2 regions of the Gryllotalpicola kribbensis genome follow, and region 2 is predicted to be linked to the other one. Evidence: predicted binding sites of a transcription regulator. Region 2 holds the regulator's gene; the other holds the start of a gene.
The links. Region 2 encodes HspR, which represses chaperone genes until heat shock. Its sites were predicted from a motif close to AAGTTGAGTCNNNNNGACTCAACTT; they were not measured.
Positions count from the first base shown of each region.

Region 1: the regulator HspR is predicted to act here: its motif matches at 3,161-3,185, upstream of ABD716_RS02745 (Hsp20/alpha crystallin family protein).

Region 1 covers NZ_BAABBX010000004.1:49,739-58,573, reverse strand. Annotated here, with positions in the region: gene ABD716_RS02780 (inorganic phosphate transporter) at 1-40, shown strand, start outside; gene ABD716_RS02775 (hypothetical protein) at 37-333, shown strand; gene ABD716_RS02770 (VOC family protein) at 358-768, opposite strand; gene ABD716_RS02765 (pyridoxamine 5'-phosphate oxidase family protein) at 800-1,327, opposite strand; tRNA gene ABD716_RS02760 (tRNA-Arg) at 1,388-1,459, shown strand; gene ABD716_RS02755 (hypothetical protein) at 1,583-1,930, shown strand; gene ABD716_RS02750 (SdpI family protein) at 2,041-2,364, opposite strand; gene ABD716_RS02745 (Hsp20/alpha crystallin family protein) at 3,196-3,735, shown strand; gene ABD716_RS02740 (peroxiredoxin) at 3,842-4,480, shown strand; gene ABD716_RS02735 (glutaredoxin family protein) at 4,477-4,794, shown strand; gene trxA (thioredoxin) at 4,791-5,243, shown strand; gene ABD716_RS02725 (TetR/AcrR family transcriptional regulator) at 5,460-6,005, opposite strand; gene ABD716_RS02720 (DUF4267 domain-containing protein) at 6,108-6,470, shown strand; gene ABD716_RS02715 (FAD-binding oxidoreductase) at 6,500-7,852, shown strand; gene ABD716_RS02710 (histone-like nucleoid-structuring protein Lsr2) at 8,031-8,396, shown strand; gene ABD716_RS02705 (esterase-like activity of phytase family protein) at 8,611-8,835, shown strand, end outside.
Region 2 covers NZ_BAABBX010000015.1:572,718-581,552, forward strand. Annotated here, with positions in the region: gene ABD716_RS12155 (DEAD/DEAH box helicase) at 1-3,141, opposite strand, end outside; gene ABD716_RS12160 (hypothetical protein) at 3,183-3,665, opposite strand; gene ABD716_RS12165 (hypothetical protein) at 3,687-4,166, opposite strand; gene ABD716_RS12170 (heat shock protein transcriptional repressor HspR) at 4,255-4,680, opposite strand; gene ABD716_RS12175 (DnaJ C-terminal domain-containing protein) at 4,704-5,702, opposite strand; gene ABD716_RS12180 (nucleotide exchange factor GrpE) at 5,828-6,514, opposite strand; gene dnaK (molecular chaperone DnaK) at 6,519-8,384, opposite strand; gene ABD716_RS12190 (PadR family transcriptional regulator) at 8,632-8,835, shown strand, end outside.

The DNA.
Region 1 (8,835 bases), on a different contig from region 2:
CGGCAGGCGCGAGCCCGTGAGCGTTGGGGAGCCGAAATGATCGCATGGAGCGCGCTCGGCATCGAGTTCGTCGTGAGCCTGGTCGCGGCCGGCGGCGTCGTCGCGGTCTTCGCGCTCGGGCTGCGCCTGCTCGCGGTGGGCGCGCCGGCCGAGGCCCGCGCGGCAGCCGAGCGCGTCGGGGCCGATGGCCCGGGCGCGGTCGATCAAGCCGAGCTTCCGCTGACGCACCCGCGACCGCCGTGGGCGTCGCTCGCGGCCTGCCTCTGCTTCGCGCTCGTGATCGCCGCGGTGCTGTACGGGATCTACCTGATCATTCCGCAGTTCCACCAGTAGTCGCGAGAGGCGCCTGCGACCGGCTCAGGCGTGGCCGGACCAGTCGGAGACGCCCGCGTCGGCGGCATTCGGCGCGGATGCCTGCAGCACGATCCCGTTCCCATCGGGGTCGGCGAAGGTGACGAAGCGTCCCCAGGGGGCATGCTGCGGCGGGCTCACCTCGACGCCCTTGCCGCTCAGGGCCGCGACGTCGCGCTCGAGGTCGTCGGACTCCAGCACGGTGCCCTGCAGCGACCCGGGCGGCATCGACGGGAACCAGGTGACCAGGGTGAGCGCGGTCTGCCCGCCGGGCGGCGCCACCATGACCCAGCGCATCTCGGGCGTGAATCGCCGGTCGGCGAGCAGGGCGAAGCCGAGCACGCCGACGTAGAACTCCTTCGCGCGGTCCTGGTCGGAGACCGGGATGGAGACGACCTGCACGTGACGGATGGACATGCCCCCATCAATGCAGGGCGGCCGGATGCCGTCAAGGCCTGGCCGGGGCGCGGTGATATGCGAAGGCCTTCGAGGCGGCGATGCGGAAGGCGACCGAGCCGTCGTCGACCAGTTCGTCGACGAAGTGCGCCCACTCGGGGCCCTCGACAGGGACGTAGTGATCGATCATCGCCTGCCGCAGCGGCGCGGCCCGGCCGTCGCCGAACGGCATGATCTCGACCTCGCCGTGGACGATGAGCTGCGTCGTCTCATCGGGAAGCCATGTGGCGCTCACGGCGGCATTCCGCCGCAGGTGGGCGGTGCGCACTGCCGCCGCGCCCGACGAGAACCAGAGCTCGCCGTGCAGCAGGTAGCCGTCGACGGCCCCGGCGATGGGGCGGCCATCGCGGGAGACCGTGGCAACGGTGAGGAGCCGCATGCCCGGCATCCGCTCGATGAGCTCGCTCGCGCTCATCAGCACGTCGTCGGTGAAGATCTGGCGCAGGTGCGGCCCAGCTTGGGCGATGCTGTGGTCGAGCAGTGCCTGCAGCGCCGCGACCTCGTCAGCCGTCTCGAACATGCCGCAAGTAGAGCACGGGCCACCGACATCGGCGGGTGCTCCGATACGATTGACCAGCCGGCCTCTGTAGCTCAATGGAAGAGCAGCTCCGTCCTAAGGAGAGGGTTGGGGGTTCGAGTCCCTCCAGGGGCACGCGACGTAGAACCCTGGTTCGCCTCGAAAACACTGGCGATTCGGAGCTCTCTCTGTCTTGCGAGGGGCATCTGCCCACATTTGCCCACACCTGCATCCGCATCTGCGGCGCTTATCTCGGGAGTGATCGTGCGCGCCGCTCTCCGCTCGACCTATAGGTGGACAGACCGCGAGGCGCACGCCGAAGGGCATGTGGCGCGGGCCTCGCTTGAGGCGCGGATCCCGGACGGTTTCGAGCTCGCGCATGTCCGGTTTATCGACCGGAAGGGCGGCCAGCCCGTCACCGTCGAGGCTGAGACACACAGCCGGGTCACGCGCGAACTGACGATCGGGGCTCCAAGCTACGGTGAGGTGAAGGCGAAGCTGGCGGAGCAGGTCCCCGACGGCTGGGAGATCCTCTACTCAATCGCTGTCGACTTATCCACAGCCCGGCCGAATGTCGGCAGTGCGCTCGACGATGCACGCATGTAGCTTCAACTGATCCAGCTCGGTGAGCACGACCGGATCACGCTCGATGACGGCCGGCAGGTGCGGCACATCATCCACCGCGGGTCGCCTCGGCCAGTGAACCAACAGCCTTCTTAAGGAGCCAGGCGCCGGGCGGCGCGAGAAGCGCACGCGGCACCGACACCAAGTGCCAGCACCGTGGAGACAAGGGAGAGACCGAGAGCGGCGATGTAGGCAACTGGGGCGAGCTGCAAAGGGACGGACAACACCGCGATTGCCGCCGCCGCCACCAGGAAGGGCGCCATGACCTTGCGCGCCACGACATGGCCCGCGTGCCACGCGTCCTCGCTCCTCATCAGAGACGGCAGACGGATGCCCGCGAAGTGGCTTCTGCTCGCGCCATTGGCGGCCTGAGACACGACTGCCCAGATAACCGAATCGATGACGATCAGAAGCACAGCGCACCCAACCGCCGCGAACCAACCCGGACTCGTCACGTGCGTGTACCTCCATCTCGAAACTCGGGCTCGGCCCTCACCGCCCGAAAGCAAAGGCAACACCCACTATCCAGTCAAGCGCATCTACACGACCACATCACGAGGGTGCAGCAGCGCGACCTGGATGTCGTCGACGTCTTCCGGGGAGACGGCGACCTGGCAGCGCTCGCACCACCGCTGATCGAAGGTCGGGTGCGCCTCCATTGGCTCGAGACACTGCAGCAGTTCGGCGCGGCACGAGCCGGCAGTACGCGGCGTTGTCGCTGCCCTTGAACGACAGTGCGGGCCTCAGGTGGTTGCCCTCGGCGGGGTGGGTGAGCGCGGCGTAGGCCGTGTACTGCCTTCGCATGCGGGTCGACGAGCAGCTTGTCGGCGTCGAGCCTGAGGTCAGGGGCCGGGTCCCCAGGGGCCGGGCGCGCAGCCCGAAGCAGGCGCCGGCGCCGACGTCGGGCACGAAGTCGGGGAGCACCCAGCTGGCGCGGTGGCGTGGCTCGCGCAGACGCTCGATCCCGTCCTCGCAGACCGGGCAGAACTAGACCGCCTTGGCGGTCGGAGTGGACGGCCGCGTTCACGCCGCCCGCGGCGGGCGTGACGCCGAGCGGAGCGCGCCGCGAGTCGAACGGGGCAGGCATGTCTTTCGCGTCGTCTCGCTGGGACTCCGACCATCTCAGAGCGGGGTCTACGGCCAAGCTACCGCTCGGAGAAATTATCCGATTCGCGGGAATAGTGACGGATGCTCGAGCGTCACTCATGGCAGAAGTTGAGCCATCCCGACTCAGGAATTGGAGGTTGATGATGCTGTTCGATGTGTTGAATGAGTTCGACCGACTCGGCTCGGCGTTGTTCTCCGCCATGAACGGGGCGCAGGCGCCGGTAGGGGTGCCGCTGGATCTGCACCGCGAGTCGGATCGCTACGTGTTGAGCGCCGACCTTCCGGGAGTTGACCCGAAGTCGATCGACGTGTCCATCGATGGGCAGTGGCTGACGGTTCGAGCCGAACGCTCGAGCGACTCTGAGAAGAAGGATGGTCACTGGCTGGTGCGCGAGCGCTCCGACGCGTCCGTCCTGCGGCGGGTCGCGCTGGGCCAGGATGCCGATGTCGAACACGTCGAGGCGAGCTACGGTGACGGCGTTCTCCGCGTCACGATTCCGATCGCCGAGCACGCGCGACCGCGCAAGATCCAGGTCGCTACCGGCCGTGCGTCGCAGCGCGCCCTGGCCGGAAGCACGGCATCGAGCGAGGCACCAGCGAGCGTCGGCGCCAGCGCCGAGCACGAGGAGGCGGGTTCGAAGCAGGGAAAAGCCGAACCCGCGCATTCGCTGGTGCACTGACCAGGCACCTTCCGTGGGGCCGCCGTTCCGGTGGCCCCACGAAGCGGGTGCGCGGGAGGGTCACGATTCCTGTCCGCCGGCACGCACGCGTGAGGGGAGCAGCGTGATGGATGCGTTCGCGCTCGTCGACGGATTCGACGTTGACAAGGCCGCAGTGCCCACCAATGACGCCGCCGGGGTTGATGTTCGCGAGCTGTACCGAACGGCTCCGCCGATGGAGGGGGAGCGCGTTGCGGGCGGCCTCCCCGTGGGCACGCCGGCGCCCGACTTCAGCCTTCCCGACGCGAGCGGAAGGGTGGTGCGTCTGTCGGACTTCCGCGGGCGACCCGTTGCGCTCGTGTTCTACCCCTTGGACTGGAGCCCGGGTTGCAGCGTCCAGCTCGATCTGTACCAACAAGAGATCGCCGAATTCGAATCCCGGGGGATCCAGCTGATCGGCATCTCGGCCGACTCGATATACAGCCACGGGGCCTGGGCCGCGGTGCGCGGCATCAGGTATCCGCTGCTCTCCGATTTTCACCCGAAGGGCGAGACTGCCCGCGCGTACAACGTGTGGCGCGTACGGAACGGCTTCAGTGAGCGAGCCGTGTATCTGATCGACGATGAGGGCGTCATCCGCTGGGCGCACGTTTCGCCGCAACTTCACCATCTCCCGGACTTTGACGAGCTGGTCGCTGCGCTCGAAACCATCAAGGCGCCCGAGACCGGCTCAGCCCCGATCGAAAGCGAAGGTGAACGACAATGACTCTCTTCGACGTGATGGCTCCCACCCGGCCCATGGCTGAGCGTGCCGCCCGGCAGGCGGTGGACGTGCCCGTCGCGATCTATGGCAACAACTGGTGCGGGATCACCCAGATGACCCGCCGTGCGCTCGACCGCGCGGGAATCGAGTATCACTACGTGGACCTGGACCGCCATCCCGATGTGAACCGGAAGCTGCAACTGCTGGGTCGCGGACGCGCGCGCACGCCGCTCGTCTACGTCGGCGGCGAATGGTTGATGGCCCCCGGCCTGCCGCAGTTGCAGCGGGCGCTCGCGCGCCACGGGGTGAACCTGTGACCGTGACGCAGGCATCCGCTGTCGTCGCCTGCCCGGCCTGCGGCACCCGCAATCGCGTGCCGCAGGCCCGCGAGGGTCGCGTGCGCTGCGCCAGTTGTCACGCCGACCTTCCGTGGCTCGTCTCGGCCGACGACGCGACCTTCGACGAAGCGGTGGCGCGCAGCTCGCTGCCCGTGCTGGTCGACGTGTGGGCGCCGTGGTGCGGCCCCTGCCGGGCGATCGCGCCCGTCGTCGAGCAGCTCGCCACTGAGAACGCGGGCCGACTCAAGGTCGTCAAGCTCAATGCCGACGAATCCCCGGGTGTCGCCGCACGACACCAGGTCACGGGCATCCCCACGCTCTTGTTCTATGCCGGCGGCCGCGAGACCTCACGCACCGTCGGCGCCGCCCCCGCACAGCAACTGCGCGACTGGGTCGGCACTTCTTTGCAGGCGGTCAGCCAGCGGTAGCTCACGTCCCGTCGGATGACGAAGGAGCGGCTCGTGGACGTCCCACCCGCAGTTCAGGTGCCGATGGCCGTCGCCTCGACTCGACGCGGGTGGTGGTGGAAGGCGCTCATCGGCGGCGCAGCCCTCTGGGCGGTCACCATCGCCGTCACCAAGCGGAAGAAGAGAGACGCGCCGCCGGGGTCTGCACCTTTGCGCAGGCCAGGCCGACTGCTTCCGCTACCCGGTGCTCTCGGCGCGCGCCAGCATCTTGTCGAGGTGCTCGACGCGCGCTTGCGCACGGGAGGCGGGAAGGCGCCCGCCTGCTTGGAGGGTGGCCAGGCCGTGCAGCGCGGCCCAGGCGACTTCTGCTCTGGCATCGGCGCCGGGGAAGGCGGCCTGGATCGCAGCGAAGGCGCGGCGAAGGGGCTCGGGGCTGCTGCTGGCGCCGAATTCCAGGCCGGACGGCAGTGCGAACATCGCCTCGTAGAGGCGTGGGTGGCGGGTCGCGAAGTCGAGATAGGCGCGCATGCGGGCCGCAGGCTCGGGCGGGACGGACTCGAGCGTTGCGGCGATCTCGGTGAATCCGCTCAAGGCGACCGCATCGACGAGCGATTGCCGGCCGTCGGGAAAGGCTGAATAGAGCACGGGTTGGGTGGCCCCGAGCTCCTTCGCCAACCGGCGCATGGTGACGGCGGCCCACCCTTCCGCTTCAGCGAGCTCGCGCGCCGTCGCGGTGATCTGGTCCCGGCGACGATCGAGGTCGGGGGCGGGTCTGGGTGACATGCGCCAATCGTAGCGCGGTTACCTAACGACGCTAGACGAGCAGTCGTGCAGGTGATAGAACGGTGTTATAAAACATTGTTAGATTATCTCGGAAGGCTTCTCATGGCTATCGCAGCTCTCGTCGTCGCTGTTCTCGCATGTCTGTCCATCTTGTTCATCGGGGCGCGCTTCGTGCTGGCGCCCCGGGTCGCGCTGGCCGGTTTCGGAGTGCCAGAGGGGCGCACGCGCGCCCTGACGAGCATCAAAGGGGTCCGCGACATCACCTCCGGCGTCGTTCCCCTCGTCGTGCTCGCCGTCGCAGGCCACGAGGCCTTCGGCTGGGCTCTGATCGCCGCGGCGATCACCCCGATCGGCGATGCCGTGATCGTCGTCACCAACGGGGGCAGCGTGCGCCAGGCGCTCACCGTGCACGTCGCGACAGCGGTCGTGCTGGTCGCGGTCGGCATTGTGCTCGCACTGGCCTGAGCTCCGCGATCGACGAGGAGGGCAAGAGCATGATGTACGACTCATCAGCGCCCGAATACGCGCGCGCGACGCGTCCGCACAACACGGTGACGCAGCAGCATCCGCGGCTCGTGGCCGCGCCTACAACGGCGGCGGAAGTCAGCGAGGCGATGGCGGCGGCTGAGCACGGCCTGACCGTCGTGCCGCAGGCGACCGGTCATGGCGCCGGAGCGCCCGTGGGGGACGACGCGCTGCTCCTGGACACCTCGGGGCTGGCGTCGGTCAGCATCGATGCCGAGGCGAAGACAGCCACCGTGGGCAGTGGGGCGACGTGGGCCGCGGTCAATGCGGCGGCGTTCCAGCAGGGGCTGCTCGGGCCGGCCGGATCTGCGGGAACAGTGTCGATTTCCGGGTATTCGTTTGCGGGCGGCATCGGCTGGCTGGTGCGTCGAGACGGGCTGGCGAGCGGGGCGATCCGCCGCGTCGGCTACGTGGACGGCCTCGGCAGATCGCGCGTCGCCAGCGACGATGCGCGCGAGGCCGTCGACCGCGATGCACTGTGGGCGTTTCGCGGTGCAGGCGGCGTCGGCGTCGCCACCGAGCTCGAGATCGACTTGTTCCCGGCCCCTGCCCTCCACGCGGGCAGGCTGCTGTGGCCGGGTGAGGCGCTCGAGACCGTCGCGGAGGCGTGGGCCGGAAGCCTGAGCGCCATCGGGCCGAGTGTCTCCTCCAGCCTCGCGCTCATTCACCTCACGGCCGCCCCGGTGGTTCCCGCCGAGCTTCGGGGCCGTGTCGCGATCCTCCTGTCCGTCGCCGACCCCGACGGTGGCGACGGGGCGCAGCCGCTGCTCTCGGCAGTGCGGGCGGCGGCCCACCCGCTCGCCGATGATTGGGGTCCGGCCGATGCCGCCCGGCTCGCGCAGATCCACCTCGATCCTCCCGATCCGGTGCCGGCCCTCGGCGACGCACGCTGGCTCGAGGCATCCGCCCTGGACCTGGCTCCCGAGCTGCTCCGCACCGCGCATGCCGACGACTCGCCCATCGTGATGATGGAGCTGCGCCATGTGGGCGGTGCCGCGGCGCGGCGGCCGGGCGCGCTCACCGAGGTCGTGGCCCCACTGATCTACCACGCCGTCGGGCCCCTCGGCCGCTCAACGCGGCCTCAGCTGGGCGACGCCTTCGCACGCGCACGCGAGGTCTGGGGGACCGCGGACGCCGGCCTGGCTCCGGGTGCCTGGCACGACGGAGCAGCATCGGTGCCAGACGCGCTGCCGGCACCGCTTGCCACGCGAGCGCGGGCGATCGCTGATGAGGTGGACCCGCTTCACCGCATCCGGCGGTCGCGCATTCTCGGCGGGCCATTCCTCGGCGGGCCCCTCCTCGGCGGTGCCGCTGTGCGATGAAGGAGGTCGTTCGCTGGCATCCGATGGTGGCTGGGCGTATCACAACCGCATCGTCGCGGCGTGCGATACATAAGCCTTTCCCGGTATTTCGGCCGTAAGGAAATAGGCGGACGCCGCTAGTATCGCCTCGCACCGGTATCCCGTTACCGGCTGAAATCGACGATATGAGGGTGCCGTAATGAAGAAGGTTATCGAGCAACTGGTCGACGATATCTCGGGTGACGTCATCGCCGACGGCGAGGGCGAGACCGTATCGTTCGCTATCGACGGCAAGTCGTATGAGATCGACCTCGGTGCGAAGAACGCGGCGAAACTGCGCGAGGCGCTGCAGCCCTACATCGCGGCGGGTCGTCGCTCGTCGGCGCTCTCGAGCCCGGCGCGTCAGGCCGCGACGCGCGCAAGTCGACCCGGATCCTCGGCCTCTCACTGGAGCGCGGGCTACGCCGTTGTGCGCGAGTGGGCGCAGGCGAACGGTATCGACGTCTCGCCGCGCGGCCGAGTCGCCGATTCTGTGATGAAGGCCTACGAGGACGCGCACAAGTAACGCGCTTATGCGGGGCGGAAGCTGCGCGATCCGTTCCGTCGCCTAACGCACGATTCGTCACGCTTGAGCCCGATTCTGGGGTGACGAATCGTGCGTTTCGTCGTCCGGGGCGAGCGCGCCATACCTCTTCGGGCTACCGCCGGTTCATGTGTCGTCACCAGAATGGGGGACACCGTTGACGGCATGCCGAGCCGTCCGACTCGAAAGAAGGACCATGCGCACGACGTTCGTGTTCGGGGGTGCCGCGCTCGCGGCATCCGCCGCCCTGCTCATCGCCCAGCCCGCGCTCGCCACACCGTCGCACGGCGGCCCCGCCCACCCGGCTCACGCGAGCGACCCGCTCGCCTGCTCCGCATCTGTCGACGCCGTGAGCTACAGCGACGCGCTCGACAAGAAGGAGGCGTTCGGGGCCGAGGTGAGCGGCCTCTCGTCGATCGCG
Region 2 (8,835 bases):
AGCCCGGTCGACCGCCTGCGCCTCTGACGCCGGGTTCCACCACGGGTCGAGCAGGAACACGTAGTCGGCCTCGGTGAGGTTGATACCGAAGCCACCGGCCTTGAGCGAGATGAGGAAGACCGGCGCGGCGCCGCTCTTGAAACGCGCGATCACCTCTGCGCGATTCGTCGTCGAGCCGTCGAGGTACTCGTAGTCGATGCCCGCCTCGGCGAGCCGGGCCTCGACGCGGTGCAGATAGGACGTGAACTGGCTGAACACGAGAGCGCGGTGGCCTTCGGCGACGACCTCGTCGAGGTTCTCGAGCAGGGCGTCGAGCTTGGCGCCGGGCACTCCCTCGTATTGCTCGTCGATCAGCGCGGGGTCGAGGGCGAGCATGCGCAGCAGCGTGAGCGAGCGGAACAGGATGAACCTCTGACGGTCGAGGTCTTCCTTCACGAGCCCGAGCAGCTTCTGCCGCTCGCGCTGCAGGAACTGCTCGTAGAGCCGGCGGTGCCGAGGCGAGAGCTCGACCCTGATCACCTGCTCCTGCTTGGGCGGCAGCTCGGGTGCGACGAGCGCCTTCGTGCGCCGCAGCAGGAAGGGCCGCACCCGCCGGCGCAGCTTCGCGATCACGCGCTGCGCATCGGCCGCACTGATGCCGGCAGGCACCGCGTCGGGCCCTCGCACGTGCGACAGGGGGCGCACGTACTGCTCGGTGAAGCGCCTGAGGCTCGGGAACAGCCCCGGCGCGACGATGTCGAGGATCGACCACAGCTCGAGCACGTTGTTCTCGAGGGGGGTTCCCGTGATCGCCAGCTTGAACGGGGCATCCACCGCCTTCGCGCACTCGTGCGCCCGACTGCGATGGTTCTTGACGAACTGCGCCTCGTCGAGCACGAGACCCGCCCAGCGCACGTCTTCGACGTCGTCGAAGTCGAGCCGGAACAGGTTGTAGGACATCACGACGACGTCGTTCGCCTTCGCGAGGTCTGCCAGCTTGTGGGCGGCGCGCAACTGAGTGCGGGTGACGGATGCCACACGCAGACCGGGCGCGAACCGGGCGGCCTCTGCGACCCAGTTCGAGACGACGGATGCCGGCGCGACGACGAGCCACGGCGCCGCACGCGAGTGCAGCATCAGCGCGAGCGTCTGCAGCGTCTTCCCGAGGCCCATGTCGTCGGCGAGGACGCCGCCGAGCCCGTGCTCGTAGAGGTAGGCGAGCCACGAGAACCCGGCGAGCTGGTACTCGCGCAGCTCGGCGGTGAGACCGGCCGGCACCGGGGGCGCCGCCGGTGGGGCATCCGTCAACGCCCTCACCTGTTCCTGCCAGGCGCGCGTCGCCTCGGACGAGTCGGCCAGGTCTTCGAAGTCCCGCCACAGCTCGACCTGCGTGCGATGCAGCGAGAGCGCGCCCGACTCCCATTCCTTCAGCTCGCCCGCCTCGGCGATCAGCTCGCGCAGCCGGTCGAACTCGGGTCGCGCGAGGCTCAGGTGGCTGCCGTCGACGAGCATCAGGCGCGAGCTGCCGTTCGACAGCGCTGTGAACAGGGGCCCGAACGGCACCACGTGGTCGCCGATCTGCACGGTGAACCCAAGGTCGAGCCAATCGCGCTCGTCGGTCTCGATCGCGCGCACGCTGAACGTCGGCGCTTCGGTGAGCTCGCGGTAGTCGGGGCGCTCACCCACCGTCTCGATGCGGAGCGCGTCGATCTGCTCGAGCTCGGGCACGACGCGCTCGATGAAGTCGGCGGCGTCGAACTCGTGCAGCAGTGCCGGTTCCGGGTAGTCGACCAGCGGCTTGCCGCCTGAGCTCAGCACTCGGCGCACCTCGTGGGCGACGGCGGCCACCAGCCCGACATCTCTCGTCTCGGCCTGCCACTCCCAGTCGACCCGCAACGCGTGGTCGGGCCCGAAGGTGAGCGTCAGCACCAGTGTCGGCGGTTCGAGCACGGGAAGCTCGACGGTGTCGCCGCCGTCGAAGGCGACCCCCGTGAGACGCGGATAGAAATCGGCGAAGAACTCGTCGCGGTCGTCGGCCGGAATCACGAGCTCGCCCGCGTCGAGCAGCGCCTTCGCCTCGGCGCCGAGCGGGTGCGGCAGCGGGCCGAGCCGCACGAGCGGCTCTTTGAGGCCGAGCCACTCGACGGCGACCAGGCCGTGCCTGCCGATGGCGGCGACCGTGGCCGCCGCGTCGGACGGCAGCTCGACACCGTCGAAGCGCGCGCCGGCGCGCAGCCGCAGGTCGTGCGTGCGCGCACGCTCTTCGAGGCGGCCGACGAGCTCGGCGGCCCCCGCGCGTGCGACCGACCCGTTCAGGCCGACCAGCTCGATGCCGCGCGTACGGGCGTCATCGAACAGGCTCCACAGCAGCGGGCTCTCGAACTCGTCGAGCACGAGCCGCTTCGCGTCCTGCCCGATGTAGCGAGGCTGGCTGGCGCGCGCGAGCGCAGCGAACTCGCCGAACCAGCGGGCCTGGTGCGGGTCGAAGCGGTAGCCGGACAGGTCATAGCCGATCTTCGACCAGTCGGTGTCGGCGGCGACCCAGCCGCGTGCGCCGGGGGTGGCGATGCGCATCGTGACGACGAGCAACCCGCTCGACTTCGCGGTGGCCGCCTGGGTGGTCTCGTTGGCGTGCCCCCACCGGCCCAGACTGCGGCGCACGCGCTCGCGCACCTCGAACTGCAGCGCGAGCGGGGGGACGCGCTCGGAGCTCGGCGGGTGCGCGACGGCTTCCGAACCGGCCGCCGCGCCCGAGAGGATGCGGCGCCACTCGGGCGCGCGAGGCGAGGGAGACGCCGCAGCGGTGCCCGTCGACACTCCGGGCTGCAGCGGATTGCGTGCGCCCGGCAGCTCGCGCGCACGTTCCGCGCTCGCCAGCATCAGCGCCGCCGCGTGCTTGCAGCGCGTGCCGATGAAGCACGTGCAGGTCGATGAGATCGGATGCCAGCGGCCGGCCTGCTCGGTCAGGAAGACCTCGCACCGGTACGGCGTCTCTTCCGAGCCGGCGACCGTTCCCTCGAGCACCCGCTGGCCGGCATCCCAGGCGAGTCGATGAATGGACCCGTCGCGCGCGTACGGGCGGGCACGCTCGATCGCCCCCTCGCCGACGAAGTCGCGCACATAGCTGAGCGCGACGGCGGGGAGTCGCTCGGAGCCAGGCACGCCCACCATGCTGGCACGCGCCGCCGACACTGCGCCGGGCGTCAGCGTCGCGGCGGGAAGACCTCGGGGTGCTCACGCGCGAGCTGCATGACCGCGCCCGGGCGGTATTCGAGCACGTTGGCGAACGCCGCGTACGTCGTGGCGGGCTCGACCGTGCGCACGAGCCGCCACATGCGGCGCTTCGCGCCCCGCTCGGCGCCGAGCGAGCAGTAGTAGAGAACGACGCCGGTCAGCAGCAGCATCGTGCCGAAGAATGCCCCGATGCCGGGGCCGCCCCATGCGATGAGGCCGATGACGACGAGCACGACACCGACCGCCGTTCCCCAGATGAAGAACTGCCCCGCCAGCCCGGCGAGGATCGCCCCGCGCCCGTAGCGCCGCGCGAGACGATCACCGAAGTACGGCGCCCAGTGCCGTCGCCTGTCGCGAGCGTTCTGCCACGTGGTGACGAAGAACAGGCGGAAGATGGTCGGCTGCCCTGCCGCGGGTTCTGGTCGCGCGCCCCCCGGCGCGGAATCCGTCATGCCGCGACTCTATCGACGACATCAGCCGCGCGGCGGGAAGACCTCGGGGTTCGCCTGTGCGATCGCGCGCAGCCTGCTCGGGTCATAGTCGAGGTACTCGTGCAGCTCGCCGCGCGACGCCCGCGGATTCACCGTGCGCAGGTGCGCGAGCAGCTCGGTGACGGCCCCGCGCCGTGAGGCGAGGCCCACGTAATAGAGCACGAGCCCGGTGAAGATCGCGAGCAGTCCGGCGGCCACGCCGATCGGTATGCCTGCGCGGTTGCCGATGGCGAAGGAACCGGCCACGACGAGGACGACGCCGCCGATGAATCCCCACACATAGAACTGGATGGCGAGGCCGAAGAAGAGCGGCATCCGCGCATACTTGCGCGCGAGGCGCGGGCCCATGACCGATGTCCACGTCGATCGCACGCCGCGCGCGTTCGCCACGGGGTGGAGATAGACCGACGGCAGGGTGGCGAGGGCGCGGTAGAACTCGTCATCGTCGGCGGCGTCGGTCATGAGGCGACCCTAGCGGTCGCCGCCGTGGCCCGGCATCCGCACGCTGCGCACAACGCCGCGCGGGCGGGCTCGCGAGCAGGCGGGCGGGTCAGTCCAGCGGGCCCCACGGGCGCCACACGACCACCTGGTCGCGGCGCTCGGTGCGCGTGCCCGCGCGCATCGGCACGACCTCGCCGGTGAGGCCGGAGGCGAAGACGCGGCGGCCCGGCCGCTGCATCAGGGCGTCGGCCAGCGTCGACTCGAGCTCGCGCACCCGCTGCTGCAGCGCGCGCACCTCGTTCTCGAGCGAGAGGACGCGGCGGATGCCCTCGAGCGAGACGCCCTCGGCCGAGAGCCGGGCGATCTCGCGCAGCTGCGCGACGTCGCGCAGCGAGTACCTGCGCGACTTGCCCGCGGTGCGCGTCGGCTCGACGAGGCCGAGGCGATCGTACTGGCGCAGGGTCTGGGGATGCAGCTCCGCGAGCTCCGCCGCAGCGGCGATCGCGAACAGCGGAGTGTCCTGATCGACGTCCATTTCGTGCACCTTGGTTACTTCACTCAATCACGCGCCCGCGTGAGCAGGTCTTCGCGCGGATTCTCCTTCGGAAGCTTGCTCGCGAACTCGAGCAGCGCGTTCTCGGCCTCGGCCGACAGGTGCGACGGCACCGCCACCTGCACGACGGCGAGCAGATCGCCCGTGCCCTTGTCGGTCTTCACGCCGCGGCCCTTGACGCGCAGCACGCGGCCAGAGGGCGTGCCGGGGGCGACCTTGAGCTTCACGGGCGCGCCCTCGAGCGTCGGCACCTCGATCGTCGCGCCGAGCGCGGCCTCGACGAAGGTCACCGGAACGTTGACGCGCAGGTTGAGCCCGTCGCGCTCGAAGACCGGATGCTTGCGCACGCTCACATGGAGGATCAGGTCGCCGGCCTCGCCGCCGTCGGGGCTCGGGTAACCGCGACCGCGCAGACGGATCTTCTGCCCGTCGGAGACGCCGGCGGGGATCTTCACCTTGATCGGCTTGCCGCCGGCTCCGCTCAGGCTGAGCGTCTCGCCGCGCGTGGCGGCGAGGAAGTCGAGCGTCGTCGACGCCTCGAGGTTCTGGCCGCGGGTCGGGCCGCCGTAGCCGCGGAAGCCACCGGACGTCTGGCCGAAGCGGCCGCCGCCGAACAGCCCGCCGAGCAGGTCGTCGTAGTCGGCCCCGCCGGTCTGATAGCTGAAGCCGCCCGTGCGGCCCGGGCCGGCGCCGCCGCCGAACATCGAGCCGAAGACGTCCTCGAAGCCGCCCGCGCCGCCGGAGCCGGGGGCGGTGAACCGCGCCCCGGACCCCATGGCACGGATCTGGTCGTACTCCGCGCGCTGGTCCTTGTCTGACAGCACCGAGTACGCCTCGCTGATCTCCTTGAAGCGCGCCTCAGCGGCGGCATCCCCGGGGTTCGAATCGGGGTGGTACTGCCGCGCGAGCTTGCGATAGGTCTTCTTCAGCTCGGCCTCTGACACGTCTTTGCTGACGCCGAGCACCTTGTAGAAGTCCTTGTCGAACCAGTCCTGACTGGCCAACGCGCCTCCTTGATCGGATGCCGGTGGTCGAGTGGGTCGCCCTGCGACCGTATCGAGACTTTTTCCTGCGTGAGAAGGGTCTCGATACGCTCGCTGCGCTCGCTACTCGACCACCGGGTGAGTGGTTATTCGGATGGGGTGGCGACGACCACGCGCGCCACGCGCACGAGGGTCGAGCCCACGGTGTAGCCGGTCTCGACCACGTCGAGAACGGTCGTCTCGGTCGCGCCGGGGGTGGGCTGCTGGAAGATCGCCTCGTGCTTCTGCGGGTCGAAGACCTCGCCGACCTCGCCGAACGGCTTGACGCCGAGCTTGTCGACGGCGCCGCGCAGCTTGGCCGCGATGGTCTGGAACGCGCCTTCGCCCTCGAGGTCGCCGTGCTTCTGGGCACGGTCGAGGTCGTCGAGCACGGGCAGCAGCACCTTGACCGCGTCGCGCACGGCGCGCTCGCGCACCTGCTCGCGCTCGCTCTCGGTGCGGCGGCGGTAGTTCGCGTACTCGGCGGTCACCCGCTTGAGGTCCGCGAGGTGCTCGGCGCTCGGGTCGGATTCCTCGGCCTCGGCGGCCGCGAGGATGTCCTCGACGAACAGCTCGTCGTCGCCGTTCTCGGTGCCGCCTGCGCCTTCCTGCTGATCGCGTGCCGAACCGGCAGAACCGTCGGCTGCGGCCCCCTCAGGGGACGAGGCCTCGGCCTCGCCCCCCTCGGCTGTCTCAGGCTGGCGCAGCTTCCCGGTCTCGGGGTCGATGCGCCGCTTGTCGCGGACGATCGGCTCCTCGCGCTGTTCGTGCTTGTCGCTGTTCTCGTCCGTCATCGCCTTACTTCTTCTCGTCCTCGTCGTCGACGACCTCGGCGTCGACCACGTCCTCGTCGGAGGCGCCGTCGGCGGAGGCATCCGCGCTCTCGCCCTGCGCACCAGCGGCCTGCTCGGCCTGGCCCGACGCGTAGATCGCCTCGCCCAGCTTCTGCTGGCTCTGCGAGAGCTTCTCGAACGCGGTCTTCACGGCCTCGTCGTCCTCGCCGGCGAGCGCGGTCTTGAGCGCGTCGACATCGCCCTGGACGTCGGACTTGACGTCCTCGGGCAGCTTGTCCTCGTTGTCCTTGATGAGCTTCTCGATCGAGTAGACGAGCTGCTCGGCCGAGTTGCGCACCTCGGCGGACTCGCGGCGGCGCTTGTCCTCGGCGGCGTGCTCCTCCGCCTCCTTGACCATGCGCTCGATGTCCTCCTTCGGCAGCGACGAGCCGCCGGTGATGGTCATCGACTGCTCCTTGCCGGTGCCCTTGTCCTTGGCGGACACGTGCACGATGCCGTTCGCGTCGATGTCGAAGGTGACCTCGATCTGGGGGATGCCCCGGGGCGCCGGCGCGATGCCGGTGAGCTCGAAGGTGCCGAGCGCCTTGTTGTCGCGGGTGAAGTCGCGCTCGCCCTGGAAGACCTGGATCGCGACCGACGGCTGGTTGTCGTCGGCGGTCGTGAAGGTCTCGCTGCGCTTCGTCGGGATGGCGGTGTTGCGCTCGATGAGCTTGGTCATGATGCCGCCCTTGGTCTCGATGCCGAGGCTCAGCGGGGTGACGTCGATGAGCAGCACGTCCTTGCGCTCACCCTTGAGGACGCCGGCCTGCAGGGCCGCGCCCACGGCGACAACCTCGTCGGGGTTGACGCCCTTGTTGGGCTCCTTGCCGCCGGTCTCCTGCTTGACGAGCTCGCTGACCGCGGGCATGCGGGTCGAGCCGCCGACGAGCACGACGTGCGCGATGTCGGAGACCTTGATGCCGGCCTCCTTGATGACGTCCTGGAACGGCTTCTTCGTGCGGTCGAGCAGGTCGCTGGTCATCTGCTCGAACTGCGCGCGGGTCAGGGTCTCGTCGAGGTTGGCCGGGCCGTTCTCGGTGAGCGACAGGTAGGGCAGCTGGATGCTCGTCGACATCGAGGAGCTGAGCTCCTTCTTCGCCTGCTCCGCGGCCTCCTTGAGGCGCTGGAGCGCGATCTTGTCGTTCGCGACGTCGACGCCGGTCGACTCCTTGAACTTCTTGATCAGGTGGTCGACGATGCGCTGGTCCCAGTCGTCGCCGCCGAGGCGGTTGTCGCCGGCGGTCGCGCGCACCTGGATGGTCGAGAAGTCCTCGTCCTTGCCGACCTCGAGCAGCGAGACGTCGAAGGTGCCGCCACCCAGGTCGAAGACGAGGATGAGCTCGTCCTCCTTGCCCTTGTCGAGGCCGTAGGCGAGCGCCGCAGCGGTCGGCTCGTTGATGATGCGCAGCACGTTGAGGCCCGCGATCTCGCCGGCCTCCTTCGTGGCCTGGCGCTCGGCGTCGTTGAAGTAGGCGGGAACCGTGATGACGGCGTCGGTGACCGTGTCGCCGAGGTACTGCTCGGCGTCGCGCTTGAGCTTGGCGAGGATGCGCGCCGAGATCTCCTGCGGGGTGTACTGCTTGCCGTCGATCTCCTTCTTCCAGTCGGTGCCCATGTGGCGCTTGACGGAGGAGATGGTGCGGTCGACGTTGGTCACGGCCTGGCGCTTGGCGGTCTCGCCGACGAGCACCTCGCCGTCCTTCGTGTACGCGACGACCGACGGGGTGGTGCGGAAGCCCTCCGCGTTCGCGATGACGGTCGGCTCGCCACCCTCGAGAACGGCGACCACGGAGTTGGTGGTTCCGAGGTCGATACCTACTGCACGTGCCATGTTGATTGGCCCTCTCTCTTTCACGTTGGTCGAGAAACGCGCGGAGCTTGCGGAGCGCGCGTCTCGAAACCAGAAGTTCGCGTGGGCGACTGGCTTGAGCCGCCCGGACTCAACTTTATCGAGGGGCGGATGCCTGCGCAATCACAGCCTCGAAAACTTGAGTCTGCTCGTATCAACTTCTCAGGGCCGCCGATTCTTCCCATACCTAGATCTGCGAGGTATGGTGTGCGAAGAACAGGAGGCGCGCATGCGACTGGCGAAGGATCTGATGGCGGCGACATCCGCCCCGCTCGTGCTCGCGATTCTCAGCGAGGGCGAGAGCTACGGCTACGCGATCATCGCGCGGGTGCGCGAGCTCTCCGACGGCGAGATCGAGTGGACCGACGGGCTGCTCTACCCGCTGCTGCACCGGCTCGAAGGCGCCGAGCTCGTGGCCTCGCACTGGGGGCTG